One region of the Nonomuraea sp. CX421 genome, then DNA from elsewhere that is predicted to be linked to it. Evidence: predicted binding sites of a transcription regulator. Region 1 holds the regulator's gene; each other region holds the start of a gene.

Region 1 (4,963 bases):
CGTCCGGCGGCGACCTGCGCAGAGTCGTCGTCACCCCGATCAGCGACGAGACCCAGCTGCGCTACCACGACTGGGTGGAGGGGCGGCGGGCCTTCGTCAGACGGGCCTCCGGCGGTCGCCTCGGCTACCTGCACGTGCCCGACATGGTGGCCTCCGGATGGGCCCAGTTCCACCGAGACCTGCGCACCGAGATGGCCCGCGAAGGACTCGTCGTGGACGTTCGGGAGAACGGCGGCGGACACACCTCGGAGCTCGTCCTGGAGAAGCTGTCCCGCCGCGTCACCGGCTGGGCGCACGCCCGAGGCTACGAGCCCACGCGTTATCCCGAGGACTCGCCACGCGGCCCCATCGTGGCCGTCACCGACGAGTTCGCGGGATCCGACGGCGACATCGTGAGCGCCGGCATCAAGAACCGGGGCATCGGCCCGCTCGTCGGCACCCGGACGTGGGGCGGCGTGATCGGCATCGACTCGCGCTACTCGCTCGCCGACGGGACCGTCGTGACCCAGCCTCGCTACTCGTACTGGCTCGAAGGCGAGGGCTGGGGCGTGGAGAACCACGGCGTGGACCCCGACGTCGAGGTGGTCATGACGCCGCAGGACCGGGTCGGCGGGCGGGACCCGCAGCTGGAGAAGGCGGTCGAACTGGCCCTGGCCGCCCTCGACGAGCACCCCGCCGCGACGCCTCCCGACCTGCCGCCCCCCACCTGGTCCTCCCGATCCTGACCGTCGCGACCGGATCGGGCCGGGCCGGTGCTTATCCGGCCCGGTTCAGCCGGTTGAGGATCTCGGTGAGGATGGGCTCGGTGGTGGCGAAGTTCAGCCGGACGTGGGTGTCGCCGCCGGGGCCGAACAGGGCGCCGTCGCTCAGCAGGACCTTGGCCTCCTGTTCCAGCACCTTCGCCATGCCGGGCCGCCCGTAGTCGAGCCAGGCCAGGTAGGTGGCCTCCGGGACGCGGTAGCCGACCGTGGGAGGCAGGCGTTCGGCGATGGTCCGGCGGTTACGGTCGAGCAGGGCGAGGGTCTCCCGGAGCCAGGCGTCGCCGTGCCGCCACGCGGCGACCGTCGCCTCCACCCCGAACAGGTTGGCCGACCCGTAGACGAAGGGCGGTTGACCGTCGAGGGCCTCGCGCATCTCCGGTGAGCCGATGTGGGCCACCGAGCAGCGGATCCCGCCGAGGTTGAACGCCTTGGTGGCCGAGGTCAGGGTGACGGTCCGGTCCGGCAGGATGGTGGCGAACGGGATGTGCTCGTACGGGTCGTACACCAGGTCGGCGTGGATCTCGTCGGAGATGACCAGCAGGTCGTGCCGCTCGGCGTGCTCGGCCAGCCGTTCCAGCTCTTCGCGGGTGAAGACACGGCCGGTGGGATTGTGCGGGTTGACCAGCAGCAGCACCCGGCAGCCCGACAGGTCGGGCACCTCGAACCGCCAGGACTCGCCCTCGGGCCGCATCTGGATGGCGTGGAGCGGGCGCTCCATGACAGCCAGGGTGTCGAGGAACGGGTGGTAGGCAGGGGTGTGGACGGCCACGCCGTCACCCGGCCGGGTCCAGACGTGCAGCAGCACCTGGAGCGCCTGGTTGAGATCGTTGTAGCTGCGCACGTGCACGGGGTCGGCTTCCCAGCCGTACCTGGTCGCCATGCGCTCCGCGAACGCCTCGGCCAGCGGGCCGCATTGCTGGCTCAGCAGCCAGGCCGGGTAGCCAAGATCACCTTCGGCCCGGCGCTGTAGCGCTTGGATGACTTCGGGGGCGGTGGGCAAGTCCATGTCGGCCACCCAGGCGGGGATGACTCCTGGTCCGGCTTCGGCCCACTTCAACCCATCATGCTGTGACTTGAGGTCGTAGAGATGGATTTCGTCGCTCACGTGCTCAGTCTAGATCTCCTGGGCGAACCGTCTGAGTGTTCGCCTGCGTGTGCCACTCGCCTCGACCTCCATGAGCAGCTGCCGACCTCAGCTGGACGCGACCGGCTGAACCGGCCGCCTGAAGGGACACGCCGGTGCGGCGCGGGCGATGAGACGCCGCGCGCCGCGGGGAACGGTGGACCGTCAGAGGCGGCGCAGCACCGCGACGACCTTGCCCAGGACGCTGGCCTCGTCACCCGGGATGGGGTCGTAGTTGGAGTTGTGGGGCACCAGCCAGACGTGGCCGTCCTTGCGCTTGAACGTCTTGACCGTGGCCTCACCGTCGATCATGGCGGCCACGATGTCGCCGCTCTCCGCGACCGGCTGCTGGCGTACGACCACCCAGTCGCCGTCGGCGATGGCGGCATCGATCATGGAGTCACCGGCGACCTGCAGGAGGAACAGGGTGCCCTCGCCGACCAACTGCTTGGGGAGGGCGAAGACGTCTTCGACGCTCTCCTCGGCGAGGATCGGACCGCCGGCGGCGATCCGGCCGACCAGCGGCACGTAGGCGGCGGTGGGGCGGCTGACCGGGGACTCCTCGCTGCCGGCATCGGGGTCGACCCAGAGCGCGGGCTCACCGGGCAGTCGCACCTCCAGCGCACGTGGCCGGTGGGGATCGCGCCTCAAGTAGCCCTTGCGCTGCAATGCCGTCAACTGATGCGACACGCTGGACGTGCTCGTCAGCTGCACGGCCTCGCCGATCTCACGCATGGACGGCGGATATCCGCGCTGTTGCACCGAGTCGCGAATCACTTCGAGGATTTTGCGCTGCCTCGGGGTCAGCCCCAAGGAGTCACGCCGCCGCACCGCGAGGTCAGTGACCCCGTTAGCGTCATCCCGCTCGCTCATGCTCTTCCTCCTCGCCCGGTCGCCCGCCTCACCGGCGAACCCTCCGGTCCGTGGTCTCCATGTCGCACACAGCGACCGTATCGCTGTTGAAGATCATCTTCAAACAATTGTTCGAGTCTTCCTCGAAAATGTCGGCAGCGTGGTGTACAACATCGTACGGGAGTTCGATCGACACCGTGTTCGATTCGCCGATCTTTATTTGGCCATTTCCCGGGGCCGCGACGGTGTGGGAGGTCCATCCGTGCGAACCACCAGGATCACAGACCCGAGCCGAGACCAGGTCAAGCAACCGGCCGCCGAAGCCGGCGCCACTCGGGGCCGTCACGGCCGCACAGGCCCCGTACGATGCCCCACGAAACTTCCGGCCCTGGACCGCGTCCTCGCGAAACCTCCGGCCCTGGACCGCCTCGCGAAAGATCCGGCGTCGGACCGTGTCTTCGCGAAACCTTCGACGCTGGACTGCGTCCTCGCGAAAGCTCCGGTCCTGGACCGCCTCGCGAAAGATCCGGCGTCGGACCGTGTCTTCGCGAAATCTCCGGCCCTGGACCATGCCCCTGGGAAATCACTTGCGACACGCCATGCGCCGATCGACATTGCGCGGTCGCTCACTCCCATGGCCGTCTCAAGTCCCCCCGGCATCCCGGGATCGTTCGGCGGGGCCGCGTCGCTGGGTGACGCCGAAGGTCGCCGTGCCGGGGGCGCCGACAGGGTTGACCTTCCGGTGACGGCGACGTTGGCAGTGGTGGCGATAGCGACAGTGATGGTGATGGTGGCGGCGACGGGGACGACGACGGGGGCGGTGGCGGTGGTAACGGTGGTGGCGGTGGGGTCGCTGGCCGTGGTCGCTCGGGTGAGGTCGTTAGTCCCGGTCGAGCGGGGATGCGGAACTGAGGGGTGATGCCGGAGCCGGAGCGGATCGAGCTGGAGTGCGGGGCGAGAAGGGAGGGGAAAGCGTGGTTTCGCATGATGGGCGAAGGGCGGGGCGCAGGTCGACGGGGCCGGGGAGGCCGCAGCTGTGGCTGGTGCCTCCGCCGCGTACGGAGCCAAGGGATGAGGACATCGCGCCATACGGGGGGGAAGGAGCGAATCCTGGAGGTGGGGCCCGTGGAGCGAGGGGGCCTGACGACACCGCCTCGGCACGCAGGGAGGGGCGACAGCCCGCCAAGCGAGAAGTGACGGGCGCGGCGCCGGTGCGATCCCAGAAAGGTCGCAGGGCGGGACGTAGCGGGGGTCGTGCAGCGGACGCGCTGCTGCGGACGAAGCGGGGCCCGGCCCGCGGCGGCGAGCCCGGGCAGATCCTCATGGGTGGCCTTTCCCTGAGAGACGTCGGGGACGATCCGGTGCGCCCGAGTGGGCAGCGGCCGAAAGGATCGCCACCTGCGCCACCACGCCGATCGGAACGGCGAGCCCTTGGGCAGGAGACCGCGGGCCAGGGTGAGCCGGTCGGTCAGTACGGAAAGGCCCGTCCGGGAGAGCCTGCCCGAGACGGCACGGCAAGCCGCGCGGACGGTTGGTTCTGGCTTCGAGGAAAGCCGGGGCGCGGACGTGCATCCGGCTCGCGAGAGCGTGGACGTGGATCCGGCTCGCGAGAGGAGGCGGCTCGCGCGGCCGACTCTCGCCGGCGATCCGAGGCGGAAGGGTCGAGGGGCGGCGAACGTCGGGCGGAGCCGGCGAAGGGCATCCGGCGTCAAGGCCAATCGGGGCGCGTGGTTGGCCCCCTTTGGCGAGACCGGTCAGGTCGGGCGGCCGCAGCCGAGAGCGGCGGGCGGAGTCGTGGGGCCGCGGCTAAAAGTGGCGGGCGGAGTCGTGGGGCCGGGGCCAAAGGTGGCGGGCGGAGTCGTGGGGCCGGGGCCAAAGGTGGCGGGCTGAGCCGTGCGTCCGGGGCCAAAGGTGGCGGGCTGAGCCGTGCGTCCGGGGCCAAAAGTAGCCGGCAGGGGCGTGCGTCCGTAGCCGGCAATGGTGGGCCGGGGCGTGCTGGCGGGGTGGAGGGTGGTGCGCGGGGGCGTGCGGCCGTGGTCGGCAATGGTGGGCCGGGTCGTGCGGGTGGGACTGAGAGTGGTGGGCGGGGGCGTGCGGGCGCGGCCGAGAAGGGCGGGCGGCGGTTGAAGCTGGTGCCGACCGGCGCGGACCTGATGGCGAGTCGGCCGGAGAGTGAGCAGAAGGGGCCGCACAAGCAAGCGCACAAGCAAGCGCGCAGACGAGCGCG
Region 2 (4,963 bases), on a different contig from region 1:
GGCTGCAGAAGCGCCTCACCGGGCTCGGCTACCGTCCGGGCAGGGCCGACGGACGCTACGGCGGCGCCACGCTGGCGGCCGTCTGGGCGTTCCAGAAGGTCAACGGCATCACGCCGAGCAGCACCGTGGCCCGGCGCACCTGGGCCGCGCTGGAGCGCCCGAGGGCGCCCAGGGTGCTGGTCGCGAGCGGCCGGCCGACCCGCGCCGAGGTCGACCTGACCAAGCAGATCATGGTCCTGTACGTCGGCGGCGCGCCCCGGCTGATCACCCACATCTCCTCGGGGAGCGGTGTCCCCTACTGCGAGACCGCCGTCTGGCAGGGCAGGAGCCAGCGCTTCTGCGGCTCGGCCCGCACGCCCACGGGCGACTACCGGACCACGTGGCGCGCCTCGGGATGGCACAAGTCCTATCTGGGCCAGCTCTACAACCCGATCTTCTTCAACGGCGGCATCGCGTTCCACGGGGCGCTGTCGGTGCCGCTCCACCCGGCTTCGCACGGGTGTGTCCGGATGCCGATGAACGTGGCCGAGGTGCTGCCCGGGATGCTCGGCAAGGGCGTGCCGGTGCACGTGCGGGGCGCCTTCCGCAGGGCCTAGCGGCCGGTCGGCCGGTCGAGGGAGGCGAGGCCGCGGACGGTGATCTCGGCGGCCTCCAGAGCGGCCTCGGCGGCCCGCTCCGTGGAGCCGTCGTGGTTGAGACTGACCACGGCGGCCAGTTTGGTGGCGCCCACCACCGCGCCCACCGCGGCGGCGGCCTCCATCAGGCCGAGCTGCCCGGGGTAGGCCTCGTGCAGCGCCCGGGTGAGCCGTAGCTGGCTGTCGAACAGCAGGTGCAGGGCACGGGCCTGGAGAGCCGGGACGGTCATGATGAGCCGCATCCGCAGCCGCACGTCCTCCGGCCGGAAGTCCTGGTCGTCGACCGTCCAGGTGACACTGGCGCGCACCATCCGCAGGAGCAGCTCCGACGGCGTCTCGTCCGGTCGTCTGGTCGCGACCAGGGCGAGCCTCTCGGCGAGGCTGCCGTCCGTGTCGTGGAAGAGCACGTCCTCCTTGCTGGCGAAGTAGCTGAAGAACGTGCGGGTCGACACGTCGGCCTCCGTCGCTATCTCCGCCAGGGTGGTCTCCTCGTACCCCTTCTCGCCGAACAGCCGGAGCGCGGCCTCGATCAGCGCGCGGCGCGTGCGCTGCTTCTTGCGCTCCCGAATTCCCACCATGTCGTGAACTGTACTGCACAGAATAATGATTTACATCCGTTGAAACTTTGCATTGGATGTTGTTTTGTGGATGGTGACCCGAAGGGAGCCACCACATGACCGACGTGACGCTGACCACCGCCCGCCAACGCCCGTTCGATCCGCCCGACGAGCTGGCCGAGCTGCGAAAACGGGGCCCGATCCACCGCATGACCTACGCCGACGGTCATCGGGGCTGGCTGGTCACCGGCTACGCGGCGGCCCGGGCGGTGCTCGCCGACCCGCGCTTCAGCAACCGGCCCGAGCACATGCACACGCCGATCCCGGCCCGGCTGGAGCTCAGCAACGAGTTGCGCGAGCACGAGTTCCGGCTGCCGCCGGGGTTCTTCCTGCGCATGGACGCGCCCGAGCACACGCGCTACCGCAGGCTGCTGACGGGGCAGTTCACCGTACGCAGGATGAAGCAGCTGGAGTCCAGGATCGAGGAGATCACCGAGGCGTGCCTGGACCGGATGGAGGCGGCGGGCCGGCCGGTCGACCTGGTCGAGCACTTCGCGCTGCCCATCCCGTCGCTGGTGATCTGCGAGCTGCTCGGGGTGCCGTACGACGAGCGCGGGCGGTTCCAGGACGACTCCAAGGTGCTCTTCGCGCTCGACAGCAGGGCCGAGGACGTCGTCGGCGCGATGACCCGGATCTCCGCCTACCTCTACGGCCTGGTCCAGCGCAAGCGCGCCGAGCCGGCCGACGATCTGCTCAGCGGGCTGGTCGCGGGCGGCGAGCTGAACGACGAGGAGCTGACCGGCGTCGCCTTCCTGCTGCTGGTGGCCGGCCACGAGACGACCGCCAACATGCTGGGCCTCGGCACCTACGCGCTGCTCGCCAACCCCGGCCAGCTCGCCGTCCTGCGCGACGATTCCGGCCTGGTCGACAACGCCGTCGAGGAGCTGCTGCGCTACCTCACGATCATCCACATCGGCCCGGTCAGGACCGCGCTGGAGGACGTCGAGATCGAGGGCACCCTGATCGGGCGGGGCGAGGCGGTCACGCTCAGCCTGCCCGTCGTCAACCGCGACCCGGAGCGCTTCCCCGAGCCCGACCGGCTCGACGTCACCCGGCCGGCCGGCGGGCACCTGACGTTCGGCCACGGCATCCACCAGTGTCTCGGCCAGCAGCTGGCCCGGACCGAGATGCGCGTCGGCTACCCGGCGCTGCTGCGCCGCTTTCCCGATCTACGCTTGGCCGTATCACCGGAGGAGGTGCCGATGCGCTCCGACATGAGCATCTACGGCGTGCACCGCCTCCCTGTCACCTGGTAGGTCACCATGAAGATCAAGGCAGACACGACGGTGTGCATTGGCGCGGGCATGTGCGTGCTCACCGCCCCGGAGGTGTTCGACCAGAGCGAGGACGACGGCACGGTCGTGCTGCTCCAGCCGTCGCCTCCGGCCGACCAGGAGGCCGCCGCCCGCCGCGCGGTCGGTCTCTGCCCCTCGGGGGCCCTCTCCGTCGTCCCGTAGGCGCGGGGACGCGCCGTTTCGGTGTACACGCACGTGGGAACAGGTTCATCGAACCTGTGTTCGTGGAACAGGTTGACACAGAGCGTGATCGAAATTATGTTCGACCTAGTGACGTGAGGCTCGCGGCTCACGTCGAGGTCCTGGGCGCGGGTCCCGCTTCCCCCAAGCGGGACCCGCGACCAGGCTCCAAGGGCGAAGGGCGGGTCCTCGTCGTCGGCGGAGACGAGTGGGCGCGTCCTGGCCGGACGGGGAGAGGGGAAGCTCCTCGTCCGGCCGGCCCGGCGGAAATGTCGGTGGCGTCTGCGATCGTGGGCTTCACCGGCGGCAACGCCGGGCGCCGTCACGACCCCAAGGAGGCGTGCACATGGCACCACGGTCTAGAGACCCGCAGGGTCCCCGGCTGTCGCCCGCGGTCCGGGCGCACCTGACGGATTCACGTTCCTGCCTGGCGGAGGCGGCGGCCGCGCGCACCCCGGCATCCCGATATGTGGCGGCGCATCTGGCGGCCCTGCGCGCCGCGGCGGCGATCCTGGCCGCCCGGCCCCGGCCCATGGAGGGCCGCAGACGCCGGCTGCGCAGCGCCTGGGAGCTCCTGCCCGAGGCGGAGCCACAGCTGGCCGAGTGGGCCGCCTACTTCTCGGTGACCGCCGCCAAGCGCGCGGCCGCCGAGGCGGGCATGGTGCGTGGCGTCTCGGGCGCCGACGCCGACGAGTTGCTGGCCGAGGCGGAGACCTTCGTCTGCACAGTGGAGGGCATTCTGGGCGTTCCCGCCCAGCCCCAACTTCCCGTCGACGTTCCCCTGGCCGGCTGATCCCGACCAGCGATAGCCCCGGATCGCCGGCCGGAGCGGGCGGTGGGCCCGGCTGAGGCGGCGTGACGCCAGGGGAGAGGCGGCCAGGACGGCGCGAGGGGCGCGCCGTCGTCGTGGCGCGCCCCTCGTCCGAAGCTGTGTCAGAAGGACTCGACGGCCCTGCGGGCCTCGGCGTCGAGCACTCCCCAGCTGATGAGCTCCTCAGTCAGCTCGCTGGGCGACTTGTCATAGATCACGGCCAGCGAACGCAGGTCCTCCTGGCGGATCGACAGCACCTTGCCGTTGTAGTCGCCACGCTGACTCTGGATGGTGGCGGCATAGCGGGCGAGGGCGCCCGCCTTCTCCTTCGGCAGTGTGGCCAGTCGCTCCAGGTCGATCACAAGCTTGGGCGTCGGGCCGAGCGGGCTGGGGGCGGCGCCGCCGGGCAGCAGCTCGGAGACGGGCACCCCGTAGAAATCGGCAAGCTCGGCAAGTTTCTGCACCGTGACCGCGCGGTCGCCACGCTCGTACGAGCCCACGACAACGGCTTTCCACCTGCCACGCGACTTTTCCTCGACTCCGTGCAGGGACAGGCCCTGCTGGGTGCGGATGGCGCGGAGTCGTGCACCCAGCGACTTTGCGTACTCAGACGGCATCGTGTGGCCCCCCGGCTCTCGTATGTAGCGCTCTCAGTAGATTGTGCTCCTCCGCGGCGTTTGCCGGAGCCACCGGGGGGTCTGGTGCCAGGCTCGGCACCATCGGTAGCCATGGCTCTGGGTTTTCGCCCAGAACGCCGCGCAGTATGGTTACGCACAGTGACGGTAAAGGGGTGGACGCCGAAGGTCAAGCTGATTGGAAAAAAGATGTCGAATCCGATCCGGTGGGATTCGCCTCAAACGCCCCTCTTATCCCGTGGGGGTAACAGTACTTCGTCCCTGTTTCCCGAGCGAACCAGTTGGTTCAAGTGGTTCAAGCCTGGCGGGTGAGCATCATCACCGGGCAGGTCGCGGCCCGGACGATCTTCAGCGAGGTGTCACCGAGGAAGACCCGCCGCAGCGGCCCGCTGCCGCTCGACGCGCAGATGAGCAGCTCCCCGGATGGCCACGACGTCTCCGCGAGGGCCTGGGCCACGGTCCGCCCCTCCAGCACCTCGACCTCCACCCCGACGCGCCGCCGGTGCCCCCGGGCCGCCGCCTCGAGGTCGGCCACCGCCTGGTCGCGCAGCCGCGCCAGCATCTCCTCCTCGATCCTGACTCGCCGGCCGCTCCGGACCACCAGCGTCACCAGCCGGAGCGGCACGCTCAGTGAGAGGGCCACCTTGGCGGCCGCCGTGACCGCCGCGTCGGCGCCCGCGCCGCGCCGGTAGGCGACGGTGAGCCGGTCGAAGGCGGCGGGCGGATCCTCGGCGTAGCCGCGCGGCGCCAGCAGCACCGGCACGGACGAGGAGTGCAGCAACTGGTCGGC
Region 3 (4,963 bases), on a different contig from region 1:
GTGTCGCGCTGACCCGCAACGGCGGCTCGCTGGCCGACCCCGGCTCGGTGTCCTACATGTTCAACCGCAAGGGCGTCGTGATCGTGCCCAAGAACGGCCTCGACGAGGACACGGTGCTCATGGCCGTGCTCGACGCGGGAGCCGAGGAGGTCAACGACCTGGGCGAGGCGTTCGAGGTCGTCTCCGAGGCCGGTGACCTGGTGCCGGTGCGCAAGGCGCTGCAGGACGCGGGCATCGACTACGACTCCGCCGAGTCCAGCTTCCTGCCGACGATGAGCGTGCAACTCGACGAGGATGGCGCCAAGAAGGTGTTCCGGCTCATCGACGCGCTGGAGGACAGCGACGACGTGCAGAACGTGTTCGCCAACTTCGACGTCTCCGACGAGATCATGGAGAAGCTCGACGCCTGACCCCGCCGGCCCGGGGTGATGATCGGCGTCGTCGTGGCACGGTGCCCGGGGGCGGCGTAGGGTGTCGCGTCGTGACCTCCCCCAACCCCTCCCAGCAGGCTTCTCCCGCGCTCGGCTGGCTGCTGCTGCTTCCCGCGCTGGTCGGCACCGCGATCTCGCTGCTCTTTCCGACGATCAGGACCATCCTGCTCGGCTTCGAGTCGGGCCGGATCGCCGGTCCGAGCCAGTTCGTCGGGCTCGGCAACTACGCCGGCATCCTGGGTGACGACGTGTTCTGGCGGGCGCTCGGCTTCACGCTCTCGCTGGCGGTGGTGCCGCTCCTGGTGGCCGTGGTGGTGGGGCCGTCGCTCGCGCTGGCGCTCGACCGGGCGGGCGGGCCGCTCAGGCGCACCGGCCGCGTCGTGCTGTCGCTGGCGATCGTCACCTTCTCACCGGTCGGGGTCGCCGCCGCCTGGCTGTGGGGCCTGCGCTCCGGGGCCACGGGCGTCGTCACGCTGGCCGAGGGGCTGCGCGATCAGGCCACCGCACCGGCGACGCTCGGCCTGATCATCGCGGCCACCACGTTCGGGCTGGTGTGCGCCCTGGCGGTGATGGCGTTCCTGCCCGCGTTGCGCGGTGGCACCGTGACGGCGGCCATGCTCGTGGTGGCCGGGCTCGTCACACTGGCCATGATCGCCGCCGCCCTCCAGGCGTTCTCGATGGGGCTGGCGCTGATGGCGGGCGGGCCGGAGCGTTCCGCGCAGACGCTGGCGACGTTGCAGTACGACTATGCCTTCCGGTTGTTCAAGCCGGGGCTGGGTGCTTCGATGGCGACCATCATGGGCGTCCTGCTCGGCCTGCTGGGGCTCGTCGCGACGGTCCTCGCGGTGGCCACGAACCTGCGTATCTCCCTCATACCTCGCTCGGGGCCCGCAGATGGGCCGAATTCCCGCGCAGAGCCCACGAGCGGACAGAAAGCCCCGTACCAGGCTCCCGTGTACGGCCAGGGCGTGGAACGGACGGAGGGCGGCCATCAGCAGGCTCCGGTGTCACGCGCCGCGCAGCGGGCCGCTCAGAGCCGCGCACGGGGCGCGTCCGCGGCGGGCAAGGTGATCGGAGCGGTGGCGCTGGCCCTCGTGACCCTGATCGCGGTGGTCTGGGCCTGGCCGTGGCTGTCCGCCCTGTTCGCGGGCGGCGAGACGCCGGGCGCCGGGCTGCGGACGCAGGTGAACACCTGGGTGCCCGCCGTCGTGGGGGCGCTGGTCTCCGTCGGCGTCGCCTACCTGGCGGCGCTCGGCATCGGTGGGCTGCGTCCGCTGGGACGGCGCAGTGAGTGGCTGCTGCTGCTGTTCGGGCCGTGGTTGTTCGTCGGCACCGGGCCGCTCAGCGTCGCCGACTGGCAGACGGTCACTGACATGGGCCTCATCGATACTTTCATCGCGATATTTCCGCCTTTCTTGGTGTCTGTGCCTGCGCTCCTGCTGCTGACGCTGCTCTGCAAGGGGCTGTCCGAGCGCGCGGGCGGCGACTTCCTCGGCGGCGTCGTGCTGCCGTCTCTGCCGATGGCGGGCATCCTGGCCGGCGCGGTCGCCCTGACCAACGCCCAGGAAGTGCTCTGGCCGCTGTTGACCGCGCACGATCCGGACCTCGCCACCGCCCCCGTCGCCCTGCTGAACCGGCTGAACGACTTCCGCGCGGCCGCCCCCGATCCCTGGGGCACCACGCCGCTCGCCATGCTGCTCGTCGCCCTCGCCGCCCTGGTCGCGGCGCAGTTGCTCTACCTCGACCGGTTGGCCGTCACCGCCGGAAAAGGTTCGCGCTCCCAGACACCCGCCGCATAGGTTGCGCCTCGTGGACATTCGTTACTTGACCCCCGAAGACCTCGACGCCATGTTCGACATGCGCAAACGCTCCTTCGGCCTGCTGTCGGCCGCCCAGGGCGAAGGCTGGCGCGCGGTCGTGCTGCCCATCCTGGCCGAGGGCCGCTACCTGGGCGCGTTCGACGGCACCAGGCTCACGGCCGCGGCCCGGCTGCGCGGCTTCACCCAGTGGTGGCACGGCAGGCCGCAGCCGATGGCCGGCATCGCGGGCGTCACGGTCAACCCCGAGGATCGGGGCAAGGGAGTGGGCGGGCAGATCATGCACGCGATCGTCGCCCGGGCGGCCGAGCTCGGCGACGCCGTCTCCGCGCTCTATCCGGCCACGACGCCGCTCTACCGCTCCGTCGGGTACGAGCACGCCGGGGCCCAGCACCTGGCCACCATCCCGGCCGAGGCGCTGCGCACGATCCGGCCGTCCGGCGAGGTCAAGCTGCGCCGGATGGGCCCGGCCGACGCGGCCGAGGTCGTCGCCGTGCTGCACCGCGCGCACGGCGCGGCCCGCGCCTCCGGCCCGATCTCGTGGGACGAGCGCACCTGGGCGCTCTGGCTCGCCCAGCCCGACGACTTCCTCTACCTCGCCGACGACGGCTTCGTCATCTACCGCTGGGACGGCGAGAACATCCGGGTCGAGAACCAGGTCGCCGGATCCGAGGCGACCGCCAGGGCGCTGTGGTCGCTGGTGGGCACCTCCTCCTCGGTGGCCGAGCACGTCACCGCCGCCGTGGCGCCCGACGACCCCGTGCTGTGGCTGCTGCGCGAACGCTCGAAGGAGAAGGTCACCCTGGTCCGGTGGATGTTCCGGGTGATCGACCTGGCCGCGGCCGTCGAACGCCGCGGCTATCCGGCCGGGGTGACCATGAACGCCGCCGTCGAGGTGGACGATCCGCTGCGGCCCGGCAACACCGGCCGGTGGCGGCTGGAGGTCGCCGAGGGCCGCGGCACGGCCACCCGCGTGGAGACGGGAGACGGGCCCCGGCTCACGGTCAACGCCCTGTCGGGCCTCTACGCCGGTGTTCCGACCGCCACGCTGCGCCGTGCCGGGCTCATGTCCGGCGACGACCGCCACGACGACACCCTCGACGCGGCCTTCGCCGCCCGGCCGTACATGCTCGACTACTTCTGACGGTTCCAGTGCCTCTGGCCGGCGTCCGGCGAATCTGACGGTTCCAGCGGTTCTGGCGGGCGTCCGGCTGATCTCACTGTTCCGCCGGGCGTCCGGCGGGCGTTTCGCGGTGCGCGACCACGTCGGCCGGGGTAGAGTCTCGTGCCGAACAGGTGTTCGGCGGCGCGGGGAGGCAGGCCGGTGCGGGTGATGGGCGTCGATCCGGGGCTGACTCGGTGCGGCCTGGGAGCGGTCGAGGGCAGGCCCGGCGCGCCGCTGTCCCTGGTGGCCGTCGGGGTGGTGCGCACCGGCGCCGACGAGGAGCTGGGCGCACGGCTGGTGGGCATCGAGGCCGGCATCGAGCAGTGGCTCGACGAGGTGCGTCCCGACGCCGTGGCGGTCGAGCGGGTCTTCAGCCAGCACAACGTCCGCACCGTCATGGGCACCGCCCAGGCCGCGGGCATCGCGGTCCTCTGCGCGGCCAGGCGCGGGCTGCCCGTCGCCCTGCACACGCCCTCCGAGGTCAAGGCGGCCGTCACCGGCAGCGGCAGCGCCGACAAGAAACAGATCGGGCTCATGGTGACCCGGCTGCTGAGGCTCACCGAGATGCCCAAGCCGGCCGACGCCGCCGACGCGCTCGCGCTGGCCATCTGCCATGTCTGGCGCGGCGGCGCCCAGCACCGCGTCGCCGAGGCCGTCGCGCGGGCGCGGAGCCGCGCGCCGCGCGGGGACGTGAAGCTGTGATCGCCTCGGTGGCCGGCCGGGTGGCGGCCGTCGCGCCCGACGGCGCCGTGATCGAGGTCGGCGGCGTCGGCGTCCTGGTCCACTGCACGCCCGGCACCCTGGCCACGCTCCACCCCGGCGAGCAGGCCCGGCTGGCCACCTCGCTGGTGGTGCGCGAGGAGTCCCTCACCCTCTACGGCTTCGCCACCGACGACGAGCGGGCCGTCTTCGAGCTGCTCCAGACGGCCAGCGGCGTGGGTCCCAAGCTGGCGCTGGCCATGCTCGCCGTCCATTCGCCCAACGCGCTGCGGGTCGCCGTCGCCGGAGCCGACCTCAAGGCGCTCACCCAGGTGCCGGGCATCGGCCAGAAGGGCGCCCAGCGCATCGTCCTGGAGCTGAAGGACCGTCTCGGCACCCCCGAGGCGACCCTCGACGCCGCGCTCAACGGCGGCCGCCGCGTCGCGCTCTGGCGCGACCAGGTGCACTCCGGGCTCGTGGGGCTGGGCTATTCGAGCAAGGACGCCGACGAGGCCGTCGCGGCCGTCGAGCCGGAGGCCGACGCCGACCTGGCCGCCGGCCGCTCCCCGCAGGTGGCCGCCCTGCTGAAGGCGGCGCTGCGGGCGCTGAGCGTCCGATGACGTCGTGGGCGGGCCGGGGCCCTACCCTCGCAGGGAGCCCCGTCAGGGAGGTGCGGCAGTGAGCCTGGAGCGAGACCTCGTGTCGCCTGACGCCGAGGGCGAGGAGTCGCAGATCGAGGCCGCCCTGCGGCCCAAGCGGCTCGGCGAGTTCATCGGCCAGGCACGCGTGCGCGAGCAGTTGTCGCTGGTGCTCGAGAGCGCGCTGCGGCGCGGCCGGTCACCCGACCACAT

What was found. The regulator LexA, encoded in region 1, represses DNA repair genes until DNA is damaged. The targets are predictions, from matches to a motif close to TCGAACANNTGTTCGA.
Region 2: the regulator LexA is predicted to act here: its motif matches at 2,798-2,813, upstream of AC5L3X_RS21670 (SAV_6107 family HEPN domain-containing protein).
Region 3: the regulator LexA is predicted to act here: its motif matches at 3,537-3,552, upstream of ruvC (crossover junction endodeoxyribonuclease RuvC).

The regions. Positions count from the first base shown of each region.
Region 1 covers NZ_JCADBK010000006.1:72,719-77,681, forward strand. Annotated here, with positions in the region: gene AC5L3X_RS13530 (S41 family peptidase) at 1-725, shown strand, start outside; gene AC5L3X_RS13535 (MalY/PatB family protein) at 757-1,866, opposite strand; gene lexA (transcriptional repressor LexA) at 2,050-2,757, opposite strand.
Region 2 covers NZ_JCADBK010000011.1:209,798-214,760, forward strand. Annotated here, with positions in the region: gene AC5L3X_RS21650 (L,D-transpeptidase family protein) at 1-596, shown strand, start outside; gene AC5L3X_RS21655 (TetR/AcrR family transcriptional regulator) at 593-1,213, opposite strand; gene AC5L3X_RS21660 (cytochrome P450) at 1,309-2,508, shown strand; gene AC5L3X_RS21665 (ferredoxin) at 2,515-2,709, shown strand; gene AC5L3X_RS21670 (SAV_6107 family HEPN domain-containing protein) at 3,074-3,520, shown strand; gene bldD (transcriptional regulator BldD) at 3,661-4,155, opposite strand; gene AC5L3X_RS21680 (universal stress protein) at 4,469-4,963, opposite strand, start outside.
Region 3 covers NZ_JCADBK010000012.1:50,747-55,709, reverse strand. Annotated here, with positions in the region: gene AC5L3X_RS22030 (YebC/PmpR family DNA-binding transcriptional regulator) at 1-410, shown strand, start outside; gene AC5L3X_RS22025 (carbohydrate ABC transporter permease) at 482-2,230, shown strand; gene AC5L3X_RS22020 (GNAT family N-acetyltransferase) at 2,241-3,392, shown strand; gene ruvC (crossover junction endodeoxyribonuclease RuvC) at 3,573-4,115, shown strand; gene ruvA (Holliday junction branch migration protein RuvA) at 4,112-4,732, shown strand; gene ruvB (Holliday junction branch migration DNA helicase RuvB) at 4,791-4,963, shown strand, end outside.